Regions from separate parts of the Leifsonia sp. 10L418 genome, predicted to be linked through region 4. Evidence: predicted binding sites of a transcription regulator. Region 4 holds the regulator's gene; each other region holds the start of a gene.
What was found. Region 4 encodes LexA, which represses DNA repair genes until DNA is damaged. Its sites were predicted from a motif close to TCGAACANNTGTTCGA; they were not measured.

Region 1: a site for LexA is predicted at 2,583-2,598, ahead of AC1DCF_RS01970 (HNH endonuclease signature motif containing protein). Genes of this name have one in related genera too.
Region 2: a site for LexA is predicted at 3,015-3,030, ahead of AC1DCF_RS05200 (HNH endonuclease signature motif containing protein). Genes of this name have one in related genera too.
Region 3: a site for LexA is predicted at 2,445-2,460, ahead of AC1DCF_RS10550 (DUF6504 family protein). Genes of this name have one in related genera too.

What each region holds. Positions count from the first base shown of each region.
Region 1 is NZ_JBFTJN010000001.1:431,471-437,266, forward strand. It holds gene AC1DCF_RS01945 (AraC family transcriptional regulator) at 1-149, opposite strand, end outside; gene AC1DCF_RS01950 (anthrone oxygenase family protein) at 231-719, shown strand; gene AC1DCF_RS01955 (zinc ribbon domain-containing protein YjdM) at 724-1,086, opposite strand; gene AC1DCF_RS01960 (GNAT family N-acetyltransferase) at 1,135-1,689, opposite strand; gene AC1DCF_RS01965 (GNAT family acetyltransferase) at 1,862-2,272, shown strand; gene AC1DCF_RS01970 (HNH endonuclease signature motif containing protein) at 2,662-4,290, shown strand; gene AC1DCF_RS01975 (DUF4166 domain-containing protein) at 4,462-5,130, opposite strand; gene AC1DCF_RS01980 (SRPBCC family protein) at 5,127-5,735, opposite strand.
Region 2 is NZ_JBFTJN010000002.1:362,582-368,377, reverse strand. It holds gene AC1DCF_RS05205 (LCP family protein) at 1-1,098, opposite strand, end outside; gene AC1DCF_RS05200 (HNH endonuclease signature motif containing protein) at 1,434-2,951, opposite strand; gene AC1DCF_RS05195 (VIT1/CCC1 transporter family protein) at 3,305-4,024, opposite strand; gene AC1DCF_RS05190 (APC family permease) at 4,309-5,517, shown strand; gene AC1DCF_RS05185 (ABC transporter ATP-binding protein) at 5,576-5,796, opposite strand, start outside.
Region 3 is NZ_JBFTJN010000004.1:57,917-63,712, reverse strand. It holds gene AC1DCF_RS10565 (MarR family winged helix-turn-helix transcriptional regulator) at 1-62, shown strand, start outside; gene AC1DCF_RS10560 (GntR family transcriptional regulator) at 174-857, opposite strand; gene AC1DCF_RS10555 (MFS transporter) at 1,049-2,233, shown strand; gene AC1DCF_RS10550 (DUF6504 family protein) at 2,479-2,748, shown strand; gene ku (non-homologous end joining protein Ku) at 2,841-3,698, opposite strand; gene AC1DCF_RS10540 (ATP-dependent DNA ligase) at 3,767-5,796, shown strand, end outside.
Region 4 is NZ_JBFTJN010000004.1:278,288-284,083, reverse strand. It holds gene hisH (imidazole glycerol phosphate synthase subunit HisH) at 1-215, opposite strand, end outside; gene hisB (imidazoleglycerol-phosphate dehydratase HisB) at 212-835, opposite strand; gene AC1DCF_RS11530 (histidinol-phosphate transaminase) at 845-1,939, opposite strand; gene AC1DCF_RS11525 (LysM peptidoglycan-binding domain-containing protein) at 2,046-2,399, opposite strand; gene lexA (transcriptional repressor LexA) at 2,713-3,417, shown strand; gene metE (5-methyltetrahydropteroyltriglutamate--homocysteine S-methyltransferase) at 3,501-5,796, opposite strand, start outside.

The DNA.
Region 1 (5,796 bases), on a different contig from region 4:
ACAAGCCACGCGTGCCCCGCCAGTACCGCCATGAGTGTGAGCGGCGCCCGGTCGCGCACGTGGATCGACCACGGCGCATCCATCGTCACGCGCAGAGCGAAAGCACGGCTGGCGCGCGGCCCGTCGAGCAGATGAGAAAGCGGGTCCATGCCCCAGAGACTAGACGAACGCGTATCAAATGTCGCGCTTCAACTATGGAAACTACTCGTGGGGGTGACTTTACTGGGGTCATGAACAGCATCCTTGACACAACAACGACAATTGCGGCAGTGACGGCCGGAGCAGCCGGAGGCGTCTACCTGGCATTCTCCGCCATGGTTATGCCCGTGCTCCGTACGCTTCCGGCCGCCGATTCGGTGGTGGCGATGCAGCGGATCAACATCGCGGCCGTGCGATTGCCATTTATGGTCGTGTTCTTCGGGAGCGCCGCGACGGCGGCGGCGGTCGTCGTCGCCGAACTCGTGACTGGCCGGGCGGCCGACGACGGGGTGGGGCGAATCATCGGCGCCGGTCTGGCCATAGCGGCCTTCGGCATCACGGTCGTGAGCAATGTGCCGCTGAACAATTCGCTTGCCCGGCTGAACGCTGGGGATCGGGACGTCGCCGGGGCCTGGCGCCGCTTTGACCGGCGCTGGAGCCGCTCAAATCTGCTGCGCGGAGCATCAGCCTTGATCGGAGCGACGGTGCTGGCGGCGTCACTCGCGCGCAGCTCCGGCTGAGCAGTTAGACCTTTTTCACCACGCTGGACTTGAGCTGCATCTGCACGCCTTCGATGCGGCAATCGATGTCGTGGTCGCCAACGCCATCGGTCAAGCGGATGCCGCGCACGCGCGTGCCGACCTTGATCACGTTGGAGCTGCCCTTGATTTTCAAGTCTTTGAGCACCGAGACGGTGTCTCCGTCGGCGAGAATATTGCCGACGGCATCGCGGATGACGCGTTCTCCGGCTACCTCATCGGCGTCGGAGTCGGCATCCGCCGAAGTTGCCGCCCATTCGTGGCCGCACATCGGGCAGACCAGAAGCGCACCCATCTCGTAGGCGTGTTCGCTGGAGCATTCGGGGCACAGGGGAAGCGTCTCATTCACCTTTCAACCGTAGCCGAGCGGAACGGGGGCTCAGTGCCCCTGCTCCGGCTACCAGCCGAGCGTCAGGTACACGTCGGTGTACCCCGCGTGCACTTCGTCGAGTTGCGGTGCGCGCACAAGTCCGGCCTTCTGTGCAGTCTTCAACGAACCACCGTTGTCGGGCGTGGTGTACGCGGTCACCGGAAGTCCGGGCAGCAGTTCGACTGACTGCGCCACAGCGAGCTTCGCCCCCTCAAGCGCGAACCCCTTTCCCCAGGCGCTCGGGCGATACCGGTAGTACAGATTGAGCGCATCACGCCCGTGCACCACTCGATGTGTCACCCCGGTGAAGCCGATGACCTCTGTTGGCCGGGAACGCTCAGCAACGGCCCACACGCCGAAGCCGTAACGATTCCAATGCTGAAGCATTGCGTCGAACCGCGCTGCCGAGCTCTCCTCGGTCACCGACTCAGGCGCCGGATGATGAGCGTTCGTCGCAGGGTCAACGTGGATCGCGATAGCGCTCGCCCTATCGCCGGCCACCGGCCGACGAACGGTCAGGCGTTCAGATTCAAGGGGCGTCCAGAGCGCGGCATCTTGTCGCATCATCAGGGGTGAGACCATTTCAAACTCCATCGGTGTGCGCCCCAGCCATCGAACGTGCCTCTGGACGGGCTGTCGTTCTCCCAGGCTAGCCGCCTCATCCGTTGGACCAGGCCGATATTTGCAGCGGTGTGTTTTCCTACGGACGGACTGAACGACACGCGAACGGAGCGATGTCCGTCAGGATAGAGGGATGCAGATCACCGGCCTCACTCTTGCCGACTCCGACGACGCGGCCGCCCTCTGGCGCAGCGCGGGCCTGACCCGACCATGGAATTCGCCGGAAGGCGACTTTCGGCGAGCTCTCGACGGTGAGACGTCGACGGTTTTGGGTGGCTTTGACGACGGATGCCTGATCGGCACGGTCATGGTCGGCCACGACGGGCACCGGGGCTGGGTCTACTATCTCGCCGTCGAGGAGAACCGACGTGGCCAGGGCATCGGTGTGCAACTGATGGCGGCAGCAGAGGACTGGTTGCGTGACCAGGGTGCGGTCAAGATTCAACTGATGGTGCGCACCGGAAATGAGGCGGTCATCGGCTTCTACGATCGACTCGGGTATGAGGATGCCGCGGTCACGGTGCGGGCGAAGTGGCTGGTCTGATCGACGGGCGGGAATCGGACGCGTAGCGTTTTGGTCTGCTCCTCGTTGATCGAGGAGCAACCGACGCAGGAGGCCGCATCTCGAGATCCCGTGATCCGGCCTCTGAACGCGGCCCCTCGGTGATCGAGCCTGTCGAGATCCCGCGAGCCGGCCCCTGAACTCGGCCCCTCGGTGATCGAGCCTGTCGAGATCCCGCGAGCCGGCCCCTAAACTCGGCCCCGGTGATCGAGCCTGTCGAGATCCCGCGAGCCGGCCTCTGAACTCACCCGTTCTGAGGCTTGCTTCTCGGGGTTGAGGGCGCGCTCCTCCACAGAACGTATGTTAGAAAAGTTATCCACCGATTCTGAGAAATGCTCGTATTCCAGTTCCTGTTTTGAGAGAATTGAAGCATGGAATCAGAGCCTGTTTCCCTCATCATCACCCCGACCACCGACACTCCGGTGGCCGCGGTCATGGCGCAGGTTTCCGCTCTGACATCTGGGTTCTCGGGCGCCGAGACCCTTGAGCTTTCCGCGATGATGGCGAGCGGATTTTCGACTGTTGACTCGCTCGAGCTGACCGCGACCCTCATGGCGGGCGTGCTGGCCGGGTTCGACTCGCATCTCCGCACCGACGACGACGTGCTGACCCTGCTCGGGTCGATGGAAGCGGTCGGCCGGTTGACGGATGCCGGCCGGGTCGCCCTCGCCGCCGACATTGACGCGCGCTCGGACACCCGAACCCAGAACGAGTCTCTGGCGCGCACGCGCGGCTGTGCGACCGGCACCGACCTGCTCACGATGGTCACCCGGGTGTCCGCCCGGGAGGCGAAACGCCGGGTCAGGCTCGGCGCGAAGACCCGGACCACCCAGGTGGTCGGCGCGACCCTGCCACCCCGCTACCCGGTCGTCGCCGACGCCCTGACCGCCGGGACCATCGGGGTCGATGCGGCCGAACAGATCGTCACCGGATTGTCCGACTTGCCGAGCTTTCTCGCCCCGGACGCGGTCGATGCGGCCGAGCGCGGTTTGGTTGCCTCGGCGACCGGCACCATTACGGCCGAGAACGAGGGCCTGCCGAATGCGGGGTTCGCGTTCCCGGCGGACCTGATCCGCGGGCAGGTGCTGCAGTGGAAGGCGCTCCTCGACCCCGACGGCACCGCCCCGGCCGACGGCACCGCAATGGAGGTGCGCAGCACTTTCGGCTTCGGCCCATTCCGCGACGGACTCTACCCCTTGCGCGGCGGGGTCACCCCGGAGCTCCGCGGGGTGATGAACGGGATCTTCGACACCTACCTCAGCGCTCACTCAACCTCGGCTCATTCGCAGCCGGTTCCGGCGGAGCCGGGCCGGTTCCCGACCGCGGAGGAACAAGCCACGCACGAGGCTGAGGAGCAGGCCCGGATCGACGCCGGCGAGGTCATTCCCGGCGCCGACCAGTTCGACGCCCTCGATCCCCGCACCGGCGGCGAGAAACGCGCCGACATCCTCCGCGGGGTCTTCGATGCCGCCGCCCGGGACGCCGGCACACCCAAACTCGGCGGGGCGGCACCGACCGTGATGGTGCACGTGAACGCGACCGATCTCCTCGACGGCACCGGGGTCGGCTGGGCCGACGGCGTCGAGGCACCCCTGTCGATCAGCACCGTGCAACGCCTGGTCTGCGCCGGCGGGATGCAGAAGATCGTCTTCGCCGCCAACGGTGAAGTGCTCCAGCTCGACATGACGACGCGGTTCTTCACCCGGGTGCAACGCCGGGCGATCCTCGCCCGCGACGGCGGCTGCGTCATCCCCGGCTGTCTGTCCCCGCCCAACTGGGCCGAGATGCACCACGTCATCCCCTGGTACCGCGGCGGCCCAACGAACATCAACAACGGCGTCGCCCTCTGCTGGTACCACCACCACACCATCGACACCTCCGGCTGGCTGATCCAACTCGTCGACGGGGCCGTGCAGGTCAAGGCACCACCCTGGATGGGACTCGGCGGAGACTGGCTCCCCGCCAACCAACACCGCGCCCACACCACCCTCGGCCGGTAGCGGTCCAGGGACCGGCTCGCCGGGTCTCGACAGGCTCGACCACCGGGATGACCGCGTTCCCGGGATCGGGTCACGGGATCTCGAGATGCGGCCGACTCCGTCGGGTGCTCCTCGATCACCGAGAAGGCTGGGGCCGCGCGGACTCGCGACCTTGCCATCGCTCACAGATCCCTAGACTCGTCGTTCGTGCCTCACTGGTTTCAGCCTTTCCACGGCATCAGAGGCCGGCGGAAACTCGCAGCTGAACTCGCCCTCGTATCCAAAGAGAAAACCGAATACCTTGTTGCGCACCTCGAGGCGCACTCGAAACACGTTCTTTTCGTCATCGAATGACTCGCGCAGCTCGGCCCGCCCGCTGAACAGCATCGGAAACTGAAACGCAATGGGTCCCTCATAGAAACGCTGAGCACCTGAGCGCAGGAGAAGCTCACCCTCGGGCCCGACCGCGAGATCAAGATCGACAGCGAGATGCTGATGAGTGCCCAAATAGTCCAGCACTCGCCCATCACTGAAGATCATCGTCGCATCGAATCGACTCGGCTTTCGCCGCACCCGATACTCACGAACGAAAGTCACGGTCTCGCGACCATACGGGTCGAGATAGGGATAGTTCTCGATAGTGAACGGCACGTCGGCGCCGCTGTCGGGGATCAGGATATTGCGAATTTTTCCGACATACAGAAACGGAACAACCCACCATGGCCCCCTCCTGATCTGTGACATCGTGCCGTGCCCGACACAGCCATATCCGGAATCGAGTCCGACCCCGAATCGGCGCTGAAGCATGGGATGAAGCCGGTCGAAGTCTGCACCCATCGCTTGCTCAAAGATCGAGCTCATGGCGCCTCCAGAATGTTGAGCGTCTGCGGCGCTTTGGTCGATGCCCGCAGGTCGTGCAGCTGCCTGCGACAGCGCGAAGCGCGTGGGCGGTCTGGTTTCCAGAAAGCGAAGACGGATGCCAGCGACCAACGTTCGGGCTCGATGCCCGACTCTACCCAGATGCGCAACCGGTCAAAACTCCACGCGGTCATCCAGCCGATGAGTCGCCGCATGACAACACGGTCGATGAAACCGCCCCAGCCTGGTTCGTAGTCGAATCCGGTGGCGAAGGTCGTTCCGTCGGGGCCGGGCGCATAGCGCCAGTATCCACGTCCCTCGCCGATTGGCGACACCCGGTCGGTTGTCGTGAACCGCAGGGCCGAAGTGCGCGTGCCGTCGGGCCGGGTCAGCTCGCCGATCGTGGTGCCGGTGCCGACGATCGTGTGCCAGAACACTCGACGCGCGTAGTCGAAGCGATAGCCTCCGCTCGGCAGGGATCCCGACGGCGTGATGGTACTGAACCGCAGATCCCAGCGGGGGTGCAAGTCGGTGTTCTGGGTGAGTTCCCATACCCGGTCGCAATCAGCATTGATTGTGATCTCGACATAGATTCTCTGAGCCCCCATACCGACAGCATGTCGTACTTCTCACGTCACATCGCTGATTGCGAGTCAGGCATCGAAACGG
Region 2 (5,796 bases), on a different contig from region 4:
ATCGGTTTCGCCGCCGTTCAGCACGGTCACGGTCACACTGCCAACTGGCGCAGCTTTCGCATTGGCGTAGGCGGATGGCGGACCAATCACGCGGGCGATGAAGCCGGGCATCGCGGCCGTATCGACCTCGACGATATCCACCTCGTCGCCGTCGACGTCAATGGTCGGCGTTCCAGTGATTGGGATCGTCGCCGTGGTGATGTTGTTGGCATTCAACCCGCGCAGCTGAACGGCGAGGCCGAGGATGTCGAGCCCGGGGTCGGTTTCGATTGACGAGCTGACGGCATCAAGCACGTTCTGAAGCTTGACCGGATTCAGCAAAGTTCCGGCCGAGAGCATCTGGCGTGCTTCGGTGGTCAGGAAGTATTGCTGCCGCACCTGCCGGTCGAGGTCACCATTCGGCAATTCGTGGCGCTGGCGAACGAAGGCAAGGGCCTGCTGTGCGTTCAGAGTAGAAACGCCGGCAGGCAGATTCAAGGTGGAGTAGGGGTCATTCACTGCCTCGTTGAGGCAGACCTGCACCGGGCCAAGTGCTTCAACGATGTTGTAGAAACCAAGCATCGAGACCCGAACGAAATGGTCGATGGTCAGCCCCGACATGTTTTGAATGGTCTGGATGAGTAACTGCGCCCCGGCAGCGTCTCCCCCGTCTTGACTACCAAAGTTGAAAGCAGCGTTGAGTTTGTTCATTCCGTAGCCCGGAATGTCGACCCACGAGTCTCGCGGAAACGAGATCAGGGTCGCCGTGCTTCCGTCGGCCGGAATGTGCAGAACCATCATGGTGTCGGTGTTCGTTGCGCCGCCATCGTCTTGGGTACCGAGTTGAGCCAGTTGTTCGGCCGTCGCGTTGGCCGGGCGGTGATCGTCGCCGACCAGCAGGATGTTCTGGTCTGTTCCATCGGCATCCTTCGCCGGAGCGTTCGAATGCGTGATCGCATCGATGTGGCTGATGCCCGAGGTGAACCGTTGATAGTTGTAGAAAACGTAGCCGCCCGTCACGAGGACGGCGATCACGACGATGATCGCACTCCAGCGCAGCGCAAGACGTGCGCGCGACGGTCGCCGACGACGCGGGGGTTCGATCTGCTGCTCAATCACACTTCAGAGTACGAGGCAGACCACTCAGAAAGCGGCAAGATTCGATGCTTCCCAGCTGACGGCCAGCATCCTCTCAAGAGATCAGGCTGGCTATAGCTAGGGAACTCCAGTTCCCATCTCGGGGATCGTAAATTTCTTGTAGTTCGAATTACAGAAGTGTAGTTATTAACAGCAGTTTGCACAGTGTGGATAACTTTTGGCGCCGCCTCGGTCTCGGTGGTCGAGGAGCAGCCGACGGAGTCGGCCGTGTCTCGAGGCCTCGTGAGCCGCTCTCGGGAACGCGGTCATCGCGGTGGTCGAGCCTGTCGAGACCCGGTGGGCCAGTCTCGGGACCGCTACCGGCCGAGGGCGGTGTGGGCGCGGTGTTGGTTGGCGGGGAGCCAGTCTCCGCCGAGTCCCATCCAGGGTGGTGCCTTGACGTGCACGGCGCCGTCGACGAGTTGGATGAGCCAGCCGGAGGTGTCGATCGTGTGATGGTGGTACCAGCACAGGGCGACGCCGTTGTTGATGTTGGTTGGGCCGCCGCGATACCAGGGAAGGACGTGGTGCATTTCCGCCCAGTTGGGTGGGGAGAGGCAGCCGGGGATGACGCAGCCGCCGTCGCGGGCGAGGATCGCCCGGCGTTGCACCCGGGTGAAGAACCGCGTGGTCATGTCGAGCTGGAGGACTTCGCCGTTGGCGGCGAAGACGATCTTCTGCATCCCGCCGGCGCAGACGAGGCGTTGCACGGTGCTGATCGACAGGGGCGCCTCGACGCCGTCGGCCCAACCGACCCCGGTGCCGTCGAGGAGGTCTTTCGCGTTCACGTGCACCATCACGGTCGGCGCCGCCCCGCCCATCGTCGGGGTGTTCTTGTCGCGGGCGGCGGCGTCGAAGACGCCGCGGAGGATGTCGGCGCGTTTCTCGCCGCCCGTGCGGGTATCAAGCGCCTCCAGCTGGTCGGCGCCGGGAATGACCTCGCCGGCGTCGATCCGGGCCTGCTCCTCGGCCTGTGCCTGGGCTTGTTCGTCGGCGGTCGGGAACCGGCCCGGCTCCGCCGGAACCGGCTGCGAATGAGCGCTCAAGTAGGTGTCGAAGATCCCGTTCATCACCCCGCGGAGCTCCGGGGTGACCCCACCGCGCAAGGGGTAGAGCCCGTCACGGAAAGCCCCGAAGCCGACGGTGCTATGCACCTCCATTGCGGTCCCGTCGGCCGGGGCGGTGCCGTCCGGGTCGAGGAGTGCCTTCCACTGCAGCACTTGCCCGCGGATCAGGTCGGCCGGGAACGCGAACCCCGCATTCGGCAGGCCCGCGTTCTCGGCCGTGACCGTGCCGGTCGCCGAGGCGACCAAACCGCGTTCGGCGGCATCGACGGCGTCCGGGGCGAGAAAGCTGGGTAGGTCGGTCAGCCCGGTGACGATCTGTTCGGCGGCATCGATGCCGATCGTCCCGGCGGTCAGGGCGTCGGCGACGGCCGGGTAGCGGGGTGGCAGGGTCGCGCCGACCACCTGGGTGATCCGGGTCTTCGCGCCGAGCCTGACCCGGCGTTTCGCCTCCCGGGCGGACACCCGGGTGACCATCGTGATCAGGTCGGTGCCGGTCGCACAGCCCCGCGTGCGCGCCAGAGACTCGTTCTGAGTTCTCGTGTCGGAGCGCGCGTCGACATCCGCGGCCAGGGCGACCCGGCCGGCATCAACCAGGCGGCCGATGCCCTCCATTGCACCCAAACTGCCAAGAACGTCATCGTCGGAGAGTAAATGGGTCTGAAGTTCGGCCATCACGTCGACCAGAATCGCCTGAACCTGCGCCATGACCGCGGCCACCGGAGTGTCGGTGGTCGGGGTGATGATGAGGGAAACAGGCTCTGATTCCATGCTTCAATTCTCTCAAATTGAGAACTGGAATACGAGCATTTCTCAGAATCGGTGGATAACTTTTCTAACATACGTTCTATGGAGGAGCGCGCCGTGAGTTCAGGGGCCGGCTCGCGAGATCTCGACAGGCTCGATCACCGAGGGTCGCGTTCAGAGGCTGGCTCGCTGGATCTCGACAAGCTCGATCACCGAGGGGCCGAGGGTCGCGTTCAGAGGCCGGCTCGCGGGATCTCGACAGGCTCGATCACCGAGGGTCGCGTTCAGAGGCAACCGCGGGTTCTCGAGACGCGGCCACCGGGGTCAGCAACCCAGAGGTCTGCAGTCACCTCGACCGGGCGCAGCCGCCTCGACGCCTAAACGACGCCCGTCGTTCCCAGCAACATGCCGACGAGGAAGGTCGCCACCAGGGCGATCGCTCCACCGAGCACGACACGCACCACGGCCCGGATGCGCGAACTTCCGCCAATCTGCGCGGCCACGGCGCCGGTCAAGGCGAGGGCGAGCAAGACAACGACGAAGGTGAAGGTTATCCGCCAGGCCTCAGGGGTGAGCAGAATCGCCAGAAGTGGCAAGATTCCGCCGATGGTGAACGAGAGCGCCGACGCGAACGCCGCATGCCACGGACTCACGACATCGGTGGCGTCCAGGTGCAACTCAGCCGACAGGTGAGCCGCCAGCGCATCGTGAGCGGTGAGTTCCACGGCCACTTGCTGAGCAGTCTCCGGCGAAAGCCCTTTCGCTTGGTAGATCCCGGCGAGTTCCTTCAGCTCCTGCTCCGGCATCTCTTCGAGCTCGCGCCGTTCCTTGGCGATGAGCGCCTTCTCGCTGTCGCTCTGACTGCTCACCGAGACATATTCCCCGAGTGCCATCGAGATCGCGCCACCGACCAGCGCGGCTGCACCCGCAGTGAGAATCGCACCGGAGGCCGGCGTTGCCCCTGCCACACCGACGACAACCGCCGCTACCGAGACGATGCCGTCATTGGCGCCAAGCACGCCGGCCCGCAGCCAGTTCAGCCGTTGAGCCAGCCCCTGCCGATGCGGCTCGTCCGGATGCGACGCCTCGTGATTCACTGCGTCACTATTCGCTGCGTTGGAAATCGGCTCAGAGTTGGAATCGTGTCTCATTTCGGAAGCCATAGCGATACTCAACCACGAAGGATAGGCCGATTCCACCGACCTCCGCTTTCAGATCGGACTGCGTGGTGCGTCAGCGAGTTACGTCGGATCGGCAACGATAGAACCATGCACGCGAGGCCACACCATCCACTGCGCGGAGTTCAACAGTGACGGCTGAACATCCCCGTCTGGCCCGACGCCTGGGGGTCGCCGACGCCACATTCATTGGGCTCGGCTCGATGATCGGTGCCGGGGTATTCGCTGCCTTCACCCCCGCCGCACAGGCCGCAGGCTCCGGGATGCTGGTGGGTCTCGTCGTCGCGGCGCTCGTCGCGTTCTGCAACGCCACCGCATCCGCTCAGCTGGCCGCCGTCTATCCCTCGTCCGGCGGCACCTATCTCTACGGGCGCGAGCGCCTCGGCCCGTGGTGGGGATTTCTGGCCGGCTGGAGTTTCGTGATCGGCAAGACAGCGAGTTGCGCGGCGATGGCCCTCACCTTCGCGGCGTACGCGGCGCCCGCCGGCTGGGAACGCCCGGTCGCAGTCGCAGCCGTCGTGGGCCTGGCCGCAGTCAACTACCGCGGAGTCACGCGCACCGCATTACTGACCCGGGTGATCGTGGCGATCGTTCTTCTGAGTCTGGCCGTCGTCGTCGCGGCGGGATCCAGCACCGGACTGCCGGAGACCGGTTCGCTGGAGCCGTCCTCATGGCTCGCGCACGGCTGGTACGGCATCCTGCAATCGGCGGGGCTGCTGTTCTTCGCCTTCGCCGGATACGCCCGCATCGCGACAATGGGCGAGGAGGTCAGGGACCCGGCACGCACCATCCCGCGCGCGATTCTGCTCGCGTTGACGCTGGCGGTCGTTGTCTACGGCGTCATCGCCGTGGTCATCCTCGGCACGCTCGGCGCCTCGGGCGTCGCCGGTTCCGCGACCCCGCTGTTCGACACCGTCGCAGCGGCCGGCTGGGACTGGGCCGCGCCCCTCGTGCGATTCGGCGCGGCGGCCGCGTCGCTCGGAGCCCTGCTCGCACTGATCGCGGGCATCGGGCGAACGACCCTTGCCATGGCCAGAGAGGGCGACGTGCCCCGCTGGCTGGCGGCGGTGCATCCGCGGTTCGCAGTTCCGTACCGGGCAGAGGTCGTGCTCGCCGGCGTCGTCGTGATTCTCGTGTTGACCGTCGACTTACGCGGCGCGATCGGGTTCTCCTCGTTCGGCGTGCTGCTCTACTATTTCGTCGCGAACCTCGCTGCCTTCAGCCAGCCCACAGAGCAACGCCGCTACCCCCGGGCGCTGCAGGTGCTCGGCGCGGTCGCCTGCGGAATTCTCGTGATCACACTGCCACTGGCGAGCTCTGCCGTCGGACTGGCTGTGCTCCTGGTCGGCGTGATTTATCGGATGCTGCGGCTCCGGCTTCGTCCAGAAAACTCTGGCGGTCCAGAAGGCTAGTCACCCCTTCATTCCTCTGCAGCAGAACGCCTCAGAGGGCAGCAGAACGAAGCCGAAGCTAGTACGACACCCCACTGCCCTGGATCAGCACGGTCACCGCATCGCCCACCCGGTAGCCCGATTCAGCAGCGGCAACCGTGACGACGACCCGCTCGGCCGACCCGATCGCCTCTATTTCAACCTGCAGACGGGTTCCGCGCGGCGAGAGAGCACTGATCTGTCCGTTCGCCGGAGCCGCCGCGTCCTGTCCGATCGTCAGTTGTTCCGCCCGCAGCAACA
Region 3 (5,796 bases), 220 kb from region 4:
CGAGCGCGATCCTCGAGCGGCTCGAGCAGTCGGCGCCGTCAGCGCAGCACGCCACGCTCTAGTCACCGCGCGCTGGTCGAGCTTGTCGAGACCACGCGACCCCACTCCCAGACGCAACCCGGGTTCCGAAATTGGCTCGCCCGGGTCTCGACGAGCTCGACCACCGACATCGACTACTCGGCCTCGCCACTGATGATCGACAGCCCGCGCCCGCGGAGCCGACGACGCTCGGCCGTGAGGGATTCCAGCAAACGCTCATTGGTGCCACGGATGTGCTCGGTCACCAGGCGGGCAGCGGTGTCAGCATCGCGGGCACGCACCGCATCGACGATGTCGCGGTGCTCCTGCCAGGCCCGCTCACGCGCGTCGGGAGTGCGCACCTCGAGCCAGCGCGTGCGCGACAGCCGCGTCATCGCATCCGCCGTCGCGTTCGCCATGAACTGATTACTCGACAGGTGCGCGAGATCGACATGGAACTCGCTTCCGGCTCGCACCCCCTCTTCCCCGTCGTCGGCCGGCCGCGCCGCATCGAGTAGCGCGGAAAGCGCCTCGATCTCCACGTCGCTCGCGCGCCGCACGGCGAGACGCACCGCTGCGGTTTCGACCGACTCCCGCCACTCGGCGAGCGCACGAATCTCGGCGAGGTCGATGGGGGCGATGATCCAGCCGCGTCCGACGCGCTGCACGAGTCCATCGGATTGCAGGCTGAGCAATGCCGCTCGCACCGGCGTGCGTGACGTCTGGAAAAGAGTTTCGAGCCCGCGCTCGGTCACACTCTCCCCCGGAGCGAGGTCGAGGTCGAGAATTGCCGTTCGCATGCGGTCATAAATGTGCGGGGTGTGCGCCGGCGTCTCCATGCCCCCATTATGGTGCACCATCTTGGTATCCCAAAGTGGTGTACCGTAATTCTCGGCGCAGTTGCGACCCGGATTCTGAGATCGACCCACGGGCCTCGACAGGTTCGAACACCGACAGCGCTCCCGAAGAGAAAGCCGACAGAGTGACGCAAACGATCTCGACCTCGACCGCCACCCGCCGCCCCGAGCGCATGCCGAACGCCGTTCGCGCCTGGAGCATGCTCGGCCTCGGCGTGGCCGCCCAGACCGCCGGCACCGTGTTCGTGAGCGCCCCCACCTTTCTCATCACCCTCCTGCACACCGAGCGCGGCCTCAGTTTCGCCGAGGCCGGGCTGCTCGCCGCAACCCCCACGATCGGCATGGTTCTCACGCTCATCGCGTGGGGCGCCCTGGCCGACCGCATCGGCGAACGCTGGGTGATCGCCGGCGGCCTCGCACTCACCGCCCTCGCCGCCGTCGGGGCCATCTTCGCCGACGGCTACGTCATGCTCGGCCTGTTCTTCTTGCTCGGCGGCATGGCCGCGGCAAGCACCAATGCGGCGAGCGGGCGCGTCGTGGTGGGCTGGTTCCCAAAGAATCGCCGCGGACTCGCCATGGGCATCCGCCAGATGTCACAGCCGCTCGGCGTGACGGTCGCCGCGGTGAGCATCCCCGTGATCGCCAGCTCCGCAGGTGTCGCCGCGGCCCTCTGCGTGCCCCTGATCCTGACCGCGCTTCTCGCCGTCGTCTGCGCGGCGGCAATCGTGAATCCGCCTCGCACCCCGGTGCCGGCGACGGATGCCGGCGCGCGTTCCGCGAATCCCTACCGCGCCAGCAGCTTCTTGTGGCGCATCCACGCCGTGTCGATCCTGCTCGTCGTGCCCCAGTTCACGCTGTCCACGTTCGGCCTGGTCTGGCTGGTCACGCAACTGCACTGGGAACCGCTCGCGGCCGGCGTGCTCGTCGGATCCGCCCAGTTCATCGGAGCCGTCGGCCGCATCGGCGTCGGAGTGCTCAGCGACCGGGTGGGCAGCCGCGTGCGCCCGCTCCGCTGGGTCGCCTGGGCGGCCGTGGCCGTGATGCTCGTGCTCGCCGCGCTGGATGCTGCCGAGTGGGGAGCGGCAGCCGTCGTCTTTGTGATCGCGGTCACGGTGTCGGTCGCCGACAACGGCCTTGCCTTCACCTCGGTGGCCGAGATGGCCGGACCCGCCTGGGCCGGCCGCGCGCTCGGCGCCCAGAACACCGGCCAGTTCGTCGCCGCGTCACTCGTCGGCCCCGGTATCGGAGCCCTCATCGGCCTGGCCGGCTTCCCGATCGCGTTTGCGGCGGCGGCACTCTGCCCGGCCTTGGCCGTGCCCCTAATTCCGCGCGCGGATACCGAGAACGACCGGCTCTGACGAGTCTCCGACCAGATCGATCACCCCGTTGGTCGAGGTGCGAGCGCCAGCGAGCGTCTCGAGACCCCGCGAGCAGATCCTCAGACGTCATCGCGCTCAGAGATCGGCTCGCGTGATCTCGAGACACGGCCGACTCCGTCGGGCGCTCCTCGATCAACGGGAGGGTTGCCTCTTGGCGTTTCACGACCAATGCGCCTATCCTCGTTAACAATCGAACATACATTCGAGTTGATTGAGGAGTCACCATGATCGTCCACACCGCAGATACCGTCACCGTGTGGAGCGAACGCGGCGTTCCCGTGCGGCTCGTCTGGCGCGGCATCCGCTACGTCGTGACCGATACCCCCACTCCGCTCCGCGGCGCTCCCGACTACCTGGTTGACGGAATCACCCACCCGCCCGAACCGATCATCGGCTGGCGATTCCAGGGAACGTCAGTCACCGGCGATTCACGCGTCTTCGATGTGCGGCGCACCGGTCGCGCCGAATGGGAGCTCGTGCGCGTCTACGACTAGATTGCCGGCATCCGCTCGCGAGCCGTGAGAAATGACTGGATTACTGCGCGAATTAGAGTCTTTTCTCACGGTTCGACGGCGTAGGAACGCCGCTACGCCGACGACTTCTTCGACTTCGCGGCCCCGCGTGCCGCCCGCTTCTTCTCGATCGGAGTCTTTTCGCCCGAGCGGCTGCGCTCGACGCTGCGGCGCAGCGCCTCCATCAGGTCGAGAACCTCGCCTTGCCCGCCCTCACCGGTGTCGGCACCCACCGTTTCCTCGAATTTCACGGTGTCGCCGGCCGCCAGTTTCGCCTCGATCAGGTCGCGCAACTGCACCTGGTAGTCGTCGGTGAACTGCTCCGGCGCGAAGTCGGCAGCGAATGACTCAACCAGGGCTTGCGACAACTCCAGCTCTTTGTCGGAGACCGAGACGCGCTCATCCAGCGCCGGAAAGCTCGCCTCCCGCACCTCGTCGTCCCAGAGCAGAGATTGCAGCAGCAGCACGTCGCCGTGCACTCGCAGTGCGCCCAGGCGTGTCTTCTGCCGCAGCGCGAAATGCACGATCGCCGTGCGGTCGGTGGCTTCGAGCGTGCGTCGCAACAGCACATACGCCTTCGACGATTTGCCGTCGGGGGCCAAATAGTAGCTCCGCTCGAAGATGATCGGGTCAATCTGCTCGTTGGGCACGAACGACACGACGTCGATCTCCCGGCTGCGTTCCTCGGGCAGCGACTTGAAGTCGGCGTCGGTGAGAACGACCGTCCCTTCCGCGCTCTCGAACGACTTGTCGATGTTCTCGTAGGCCACGATCTTGCCGCAAATTTCGCAACGACGTTGATAACGGATGCGCCCACCGTCGGCGTCGTGCACCTGATGCAGCTCGATGTCGTGATCCTCGGTCGCGCCATAGACCGCAACCGGCACGTTGACGAGCCCGAAGGTGATGGCGCCCTTCCAAATCGATCTCACGGTTCAAGTAGACACCGATGCCGGGCTGCTCGCTAGGTTTCCCGGCCAGCCGGGAGCATGCTTGCTGCATGGGCGCCACGGGGCAGCACACGAATGATGCGCACGCGGCGCACCAGACGCAGACGGTGACCGTGGACGGCCACCGGCTGAAGCTGACCCACCTCGACAAGGTGCTCTACCCCGAGACCGGCACCACCAAAGCCGATGTGCTCGGCTACTACGCCGAGATCGCCGAGTTTCTGATCACCCACGCCGCCCACCGCCCGGCTACCCGCAAACGCTGGGTGCACGGCGTCGGAACCGCCGAGCATCCCGAGCAGTCGTTCTTTCAGAAGAACCTCGACGAGGCCACTCCGTCGTGGGTCACGCGGCGGTCGATTCAGCACTCGGATCACGTCAACGAGTACCCGCTGGTCAACAACCTCGCGACCCTGACCTGGCTCGGCCAGACCGCCGCGCTCGAGATTCACGTGCCGCAGTGGCAGTTCGGGCGCGGCGGCGCGCCCCGCAATCCCGACCGGCTCGTGCTCGATCTCGACCCCGGAGAGGGCGTCGGCCTGGCCGAGTGCGCCGACGTCGCCCGCTACGCGCGGGCGATTCTGCGGGAGATGGGCCTCGACCCGGTGCCGGTGACCAGCGGGAGCAAGGGCATCCACCTCTACGCCGCCCTCGACCGGCGTCAGACCTCTGACCAGGTCGCGGATGTCGCCCACGAGTTGGCCCGCGCGCTGGAAGCCGACCATCCCGATCTGATCGTCAGCTCCATGAGCAAGGCGCTGCGGCCCGGCAAGGTGTTCGTCGATTGGAGTCAGAACAACGCGGCGAAGACCACCATCGCGCCGTACTCGCTGCGTGGGCGCGCGCATCCGTTCGTGGCGGCGCCGCGCCGCTGGAGCGAGCTGAAATCGCCCGATCTCGCCCAGCTCGACTACCGCGAGGTACTCAAGCGCGTGAAGCGGCGGGGCGACCCGCTGGAACGGGTGAGCGAGACGCCCCAGCCAGCGGATGCCGCGATTTGGATCCCGGGCGCCGTGCCGCTGCCCGCCACGACTCCCACCGCGGCGCCGTCCGCCGCTCCCGCCGCCAATGTGACCACCACCGATCACGACCTCCTCACCGAGTACAGGTCGAAGCGGAGCACGGCCCCGACCCCTGAGCCGATCCCGGCCGGCGCACCGCCGCCGACCGCTGGCCATTCCTTTGTCATTCACGAACATGACGCCCGGGTTCTGCACTTCGACCTGCGGCTCGAGCATGAGGGCGTGCTCGCCTCGTGGGCGCTGCCGAAGGGAGTGCCCACCGACATGGCCACCAACCATCTGGCGGTGCGCACCGAGAATCATCCTCTGGAGTACGGCGATTTCGAGGGAACCATTCCGGCGGGCGCGTACGGGGCCGGCACCATTCGCATCTGGGACAGCGGCGACTACGAGCTCGAGAAGTGGCGCGACACCGAGGTCATCGTCACGCTGCACGGCGAACCGGGCGGCGGCCTGGGCGGAAGCCGCCGGTTTGCGCTGATCAAAACGGGAGGCGGGCAGCCGACCGACAAGAATTGGCTGATCCACTTGATGAAACCTGTCGACGAGACGGCGACGCCGGCGGCCGGCGCCGCGGGCGCGGGCGACGAGGCGTCATCGTGGCACCGCCCTCGTTCCCCGGCGTCGCTCCCCCGAAGTCGGCCGACCACGAAACGCTACGCTCCGATGCTCGCGACCGCTGGCACTGAAACGGATGTCCGCGAGGGCAACTGGGCATTCGAGATGAAGTGGGACGGCATCCGAGCCGTGGGCTACCTCTCCCGGGGCGGCCCAGCACCGGGCGTGCGGTTTCTCACCCGCAACGGCAACGACGTCACGGCGACCTATCCCGAGCTGGTCGACAGCGTGCTCGCCGCGGTCGACCCGGGCGTCGCATCCGCCGTGCTCGACGGGGAGATCGTCGCCCTCGACGCCACCGGACGGCCCGACTTCGGGGTCTTGCAGACCCGCATGAAGCTGACTGATCCGATCGATGTGCGGGCCGCCGCCCGGCGCACACCGGTGCGCTACTTTGTTTTCGACCTGATGGAGCTCGGCGAACAGCCGCTCACTCAAGA
Region 4 (5,796 bases):
GCGAGGCGGCGGTCGATGATCTCGTCGCCATAGACATCCTTGAGCGACTTCATCACGGCGCTGAACGCGCCGACACCGGGGACGACGAGGCCGTCGGCCTCGAGCGCGACCTTGCGGTCGGAGGTCAGGGTGACGTCGGCACCGGCCTGCTCGAGCGCTTTGGCCGCCGAGTGGATGTTGCCGGTCCCATAGTCGAAGACGACGACGGAGGTCACAGCGCGCCCTTCGTCGACGGGATGCCCACGACCAGCGGGTCGAGCGCCTTGGCCTGGCGGAACGCGCGCGCGAATGCCTTGAACTCGGCCTCGGCGATGTGGTGCGGGTCGCGCCCGCCCAGCACGGTGACGTGCACCGTCAGCGCCGCGTTGTAGCTGATGGCCTCGAAGACGTGGCGCACCATCGAACCGGTGAAGTGGCCGCCGATGAGGTGGAATTCGAACCCGGCCGGCTCCCCCGTGTGCACGAGGTAGGGGCGACCGGAGATGTCGACGACGGCCTGCACGAGCGCCTCGTCGAGCGGAACGAGGGCGTCGCCGTATCGTGAGATGCCCGACTTGTCGCCGAGCGCCTGCTTGATCGCCTGACCGAGCGCGATGCCGATGTCTTCGACGGTGTGGTGCACGTCGATCTCGACGTCACCGGTGGCCCGCACGGTGAGGTCGGTCAACGAGTGCTTGGCGAACGCCGTGAGCAGGTGGTCGTAGAACGGAACCGACGTCTGAATGTCGCTGACCCCCGTGCCGTCGAGGTTGATGCTGAGCTCGATGCTCGACTCGCTCGTCGCGCGGGTGATCTGCGCGACGCGGGGGGCGGTGGACACGGCGGAAGAAGTCATACCGCTAGCCTATTCGGCTGCGCCGGGCGCGACACGCAGGCCCGCCAGCGCGCTCAGGAAGGCTGTCGTCTCCGCTTCGGTTCCCGCACTCACGCGCAGGTGGTTCGGGATGCCGATGTCGCGGATCAGCACGCCCTGGTCGAGGAGCGCCTGGAACGTGGCTTTCGGGTCGTCGACCCCACCGAACAGCACGAAGTTGCTGCCGCTGCGGTGCGGTGAGTAACCGAGGTTCCGAAGCTCAGTCACGATGCGATCCCGCTGCACCCGGATGTCGTCGACCATCGAAAGCATCTCCGGCGTGTGCGCGAGCGCCGCGTTCGCCGCGGCCTGCGTCAGCGCCGACAGGTGGTACGGCAGTCGAACCAGGCGCATCGCATCCGTCACCGCCGGGTCGGCCGCCAGGTAGCCGACGCGGGCGCCGGCGAAAGCGAAAGCCTTGCTCATGGTCCGCGAGACAAGCAGGCGCGGGCGCCCCTCGAGCAGTGTCAGAGCGGATGCCTCCCCGTCGGCCGCGAACTCGGCATAGGCCTCGTCGACGAGAACGATGCCGTCGGTGGCGTCGTAGACGGCGGCAATGGTCTCCAGCGAGAGCGGCGTGCCGGTGGGGTTATTCGGTGAGCACAGGAAGACCAGCGAGGGGTTGGTCTTCGTGACCCACTCGACGGCGGTCTCCGGGGACAGCTCGTAGTCGGCATCCCGCTCTCCGGCAATCCAGTCGGTGCCGGTGCCGGAGGCAAGAATCTGGTACATCGAATAGGTCGGCGAGAATCCCAGCACGCTGCGGCCGGGGCCGCCGAACGCCTGCAGTACCTGCTGGATCACTTCGTTCGAGCCGTTCGCCGCCCAGATGTTCTCGGGGGTGAGGCCGTGACCGAGGTAGACGGCGAGGTTCTCGCGGAGCTCGGTGAATTCGCGGTCGGGGTACCGGTTGACGGTCAGGATCGCGCGAGCGAGAGAGGCGACGATGTCGTGAGCAACAGCCTCGGGAATCAGATGCGTGTTCTCGTTCACGTTGAGGGCCACCGGAACGTGAAGTTGCGGGGCACCATAGGGAACGAGTCCGCGCAGATTGTCGCGCAGGGGAAGGTCATTGAGGCTGGTCACCCGAGCAATATTACCGGGCCGCCGTGGGCGTCAAAGGCGAGATGCCGACACCAGAACACGGGGCAGGGGCCGGGCGGGTCCGGCAGCGCAGCCGGGGTGGTGCTGACTAGTCGGTGGCCGGAAGAGCGAGGCGCTGGCCGGGCTCGACGGAGGCTGAGTCAAGCTGGTTGAGGGCGACGATGTCAGCGATGACATCGCGCGGGTCCGCTTCGGGGGCGATGGTCTCGGCGAGCTGCCAGAGGGACTGACCGGCCGAGACGGTGACGTAGTCGAACGTGGCCGTACCGCCGGTGCCGTTGGAAGCGATTGCCGCTCCCCCGTTGATGGTGACGACGAAGGCGCCGACAACGAGCGGGAGTGCCGCCATCGTGCTGAAAACAATACGACCACGTCGGGTCAGACGCAGACGGGTGGTGCCAATGGAGCCGTGCGGAGCTGCCGTGCTGACTGCTGTGCTCATGTTGAACCTCCTGGTAAGTACGGGTCCGGCTCCCGGGGAAGGGAGTCGCATCCGAATCTATGTTCCGAATATATATTCGATTGTTCGAAGAATCAAGCCTCTTTACGGTTGTTCTTCGAAACAATCGGGCAACACACTCGAAGAAGTGTTTGTTTTCCCGGGGTGCGGGGATACAGTTTTTCTTGACGGATCGAACACAACCAGACACCTCTGACATTCGAACGGAACGGCCGTCGCTGCCGCAGGAGTAGCGGCGCGGTCTGAGCAGTGGCGCAGTTTGAGACGCACAACATCGGCACGAGGAGCGAGTGACATGACGAAAGAGACAAGCGGCCCCCGCGAACGCGGCGGCACCCGTCGCCGAAAGAGCCTGAGCGAGAAGCAACTGGCAATTCTCGACGTGATCTCGCGTTCGGTCAGCAGCCGCGGTTATCCGCCGAGCATGCGCGAGATCGGCGATGCCGTCGGGCTCGCCTCGCTCTCGAGCGTGACTCACCAGCTCAACCAATTGGAGTTGAGCGGCTACCTGCGTCGCGACCCCAACCGTCCGCGTGCACTCGAAATCCTCATCGAGCTGCCGCAGTCCACCGACGACAACTCGGTCGGCGATGCCGATTCGTCGGCGTCGAACGCGCAGATCGGTGACGCAGCGATGGTTCCGCTTGTCGGTCGCATCGCCGCCGGCATCCCGATCACCGCGGACCAGCAGATCGATGAGATCTTCCCGCTTCCTCGCCAGCTCGTGGGCAAGGGCGACCTCTTCATGCTCAAGGTCGTCGGTGAGTCAATGATTGACGCCGCCATCTGCGATGGCGACTGGGTGGTCGTACGACAGCAGAAGACGGCGGAGAACGGCGAGATCGTCGCGGCCATGCTCGACAACGAAGCGACAGTCAAGGTGTTCCGTCAGCGTGACGGCCACACCTGGTTGCTCCCCCGCAACACCAACTTCGAGCCCATCATGGGCGATCACGCCGAAATCCTCGGCAAAATTGTGGCGGTACTCCGCTCGGTCTAGCCCTGCCATCCCCGCGAAACAGCAATTGTCGGAGCCTCAACTCGTACCAGGCTCCGACAATTGCAGTTTCGCGAGAGAACTAGCTAGCGAACAGGGGCCTCCACGCGCGCCCGCACGATCTGCGTGGCCTCCACGATATTGGCCAGGGATTCGATCGTCTCGTCGTACCCACGGGTCTTGAGACCGCAGTCCGGGTTGATCCAGACCTGACGCCCCGGAATCGACTCCAGGGCCCGCTCGATCAACTCGGTCACCTCGGTGACGCTCGGCACACGCGGCGAGTGGATGTCGTAGACGCCCGGGCCGATTCCGTGATCGAAGCCGCTGGACTGGATGTCGCTGACGACCTCCATGCGCGAGCGGGCCGCTTCGATGCTCGTCACGTCGGCATCGAGATTGCGAATCGCCTCGATCACAACGCCGAACTCCGAGTAGCAGAGGTGGGTGTGGATCTGGGTGACCTCCGCGACGCCGGCGGTGGCCAGCTTGAACGACCCGACCGACCAGTCCAGGTAGTCGGCCTGATCCTTCTTCTTGAGCGGAAGCAGCTCGCGCAGCGCCGGCTCATCGACCTGAACGATCGTGATGCCCGCCGACTCCAGGTCGCCGATCTCGTCGCGCAGGGCCAGCGCCACCTGGCGAGCTGTCTCACCGAGCGGCTGGTCGTCACGCACGAAGGACCAGGCCAGGATCGTGACCGGACCGGTCAACATCCCCTTGACGGGCTTCTCGGTCAGCGACTGCGTGTAGACCGACCAATCGACGGTGATCGGCTTCGGTCGGGACACGTCTCCCCAGAGGATCGACGGGCGCGTGCACCGGCTGCCGTAGGACTGCACCCATCCGTTCTCGGTGACGGCGAAGCCGTCGAGGTTCTCGGCGAAGTACTGCACCATGTCGTTGCGCTCTGGCTCGCCGTGAACGAGGACGTCGAGTCCGAGTTCGTGCTGCAGGTCGACGACGCGAGCGATCTCGGCGCGCATCAGCGCGGTGTACTCGTCGGCCGTCAGCTCGCCCTTGCCCAGCTGGGCGCGGGCGCGTCGGATCTCACCGGTCTGCGGGAACGAACCGATGGTCGTCGTCGGCAAGAACGGCAGGCCCAGTGCCTCCTCCTGGGCGGCCGCGCGAGCGGCGTAGTCACCCCGGTTGAAGTCGGCCTCGGTCAGACCGGCAGTGCGGGCGCGTACGGCGCCGTCGCGAACACCCGGTGCAGCCAGCCGGGCGGCCAGTGCAGCGGATGCCGCCTCGAGTTCGGCCTGGATGGCCGATTTGCCTTCGGTCAGGCCGTGGGCCAGGGTTGCCACCTGATTCACCTTCTGGTCAGCGAAGGCGAGCCAGCTGGTCAGATCGTCGCCGAGTGAGGATTCGTCCTGCACGTCGTGGGGCACGTGCAGCAGCGACGTCGACGTCGACACGGCCACGCGCGGGCTGAGCTTCGCCACGGCGCCGACGGTGTCGAAGGCCGCGGCGAGGTCGCCACGCCAGATGTTGTGACCGTCGATCACGCCGGCGACGAGCACCTTGTCGGCCAGGCCGGGAACGGCATTCGGCACTGATCCGCGCACGAGGTCGAGGCCGATGGCTTCGACGGGCGACGCGGCCAGCACCGGCAGAGCGTCGTCGAGGCTGCCATAGGGCGCGGCGAGGAAGATCGCGGGGCGCGGCTCGAGCGTTCCGAGAACGGCATAGGCACGCTCGGCGGCGGCGAGAAGCTCGGCGCGCGGCACCTCGATGCTCTCGCTGACGAGGGCAGGCTCGTCGAGCTGCACCCATTCGGCGCCGGCCTCGGCGAGACGCTGCAGCAGGGTGGCGTAGACCGGCAGCACGTCGTCGAGGCGTGACAGCGGCACGAAGCCCGCCGGCGCCTCATCGCTGGGCTTGCTGAGTGCGAGGAGCGTGACCGGGCCGACGATGACGGGCCTCGTGAGGTAGCCGGCGGCCTTGGCCTCCGTGAATTCCCGCACGATTCGGTCGCTGGCGAGAACGAAGTTCGTCTCCGGCCCGATTTCCGGCACGAGGTAGTGGTAGTTCGAGTCGAACCACTTCGTCATTTCGAGCGGCAGGTTGTCGCCCTCGCCGCGCGCCAGCGTGAAGTAGCCGGCCAGGTCGATCCGGCCGTCTGAGTCGACGAGCGCGGAAAACCGGGAGGGGACGGCGCCAACGGTGACCGCGGCATCCAGCACCTGGTCGTAGTACGAGAACGACTCGGGGATCGACGAGTCGGCCTGGCCGAGACCCAAAGCGACGAGGCGCGCGCGGGTGGCGTCGCGGAGCCCGGCGGAGGTGGCCTCCAGCTCAGCCTCATCGATGCGCCCGGCCCAGAAGGCTTCGACGGCCTTCTTCAGCTCGCGGCGACGACCGATACGTGGGTAACCGAGG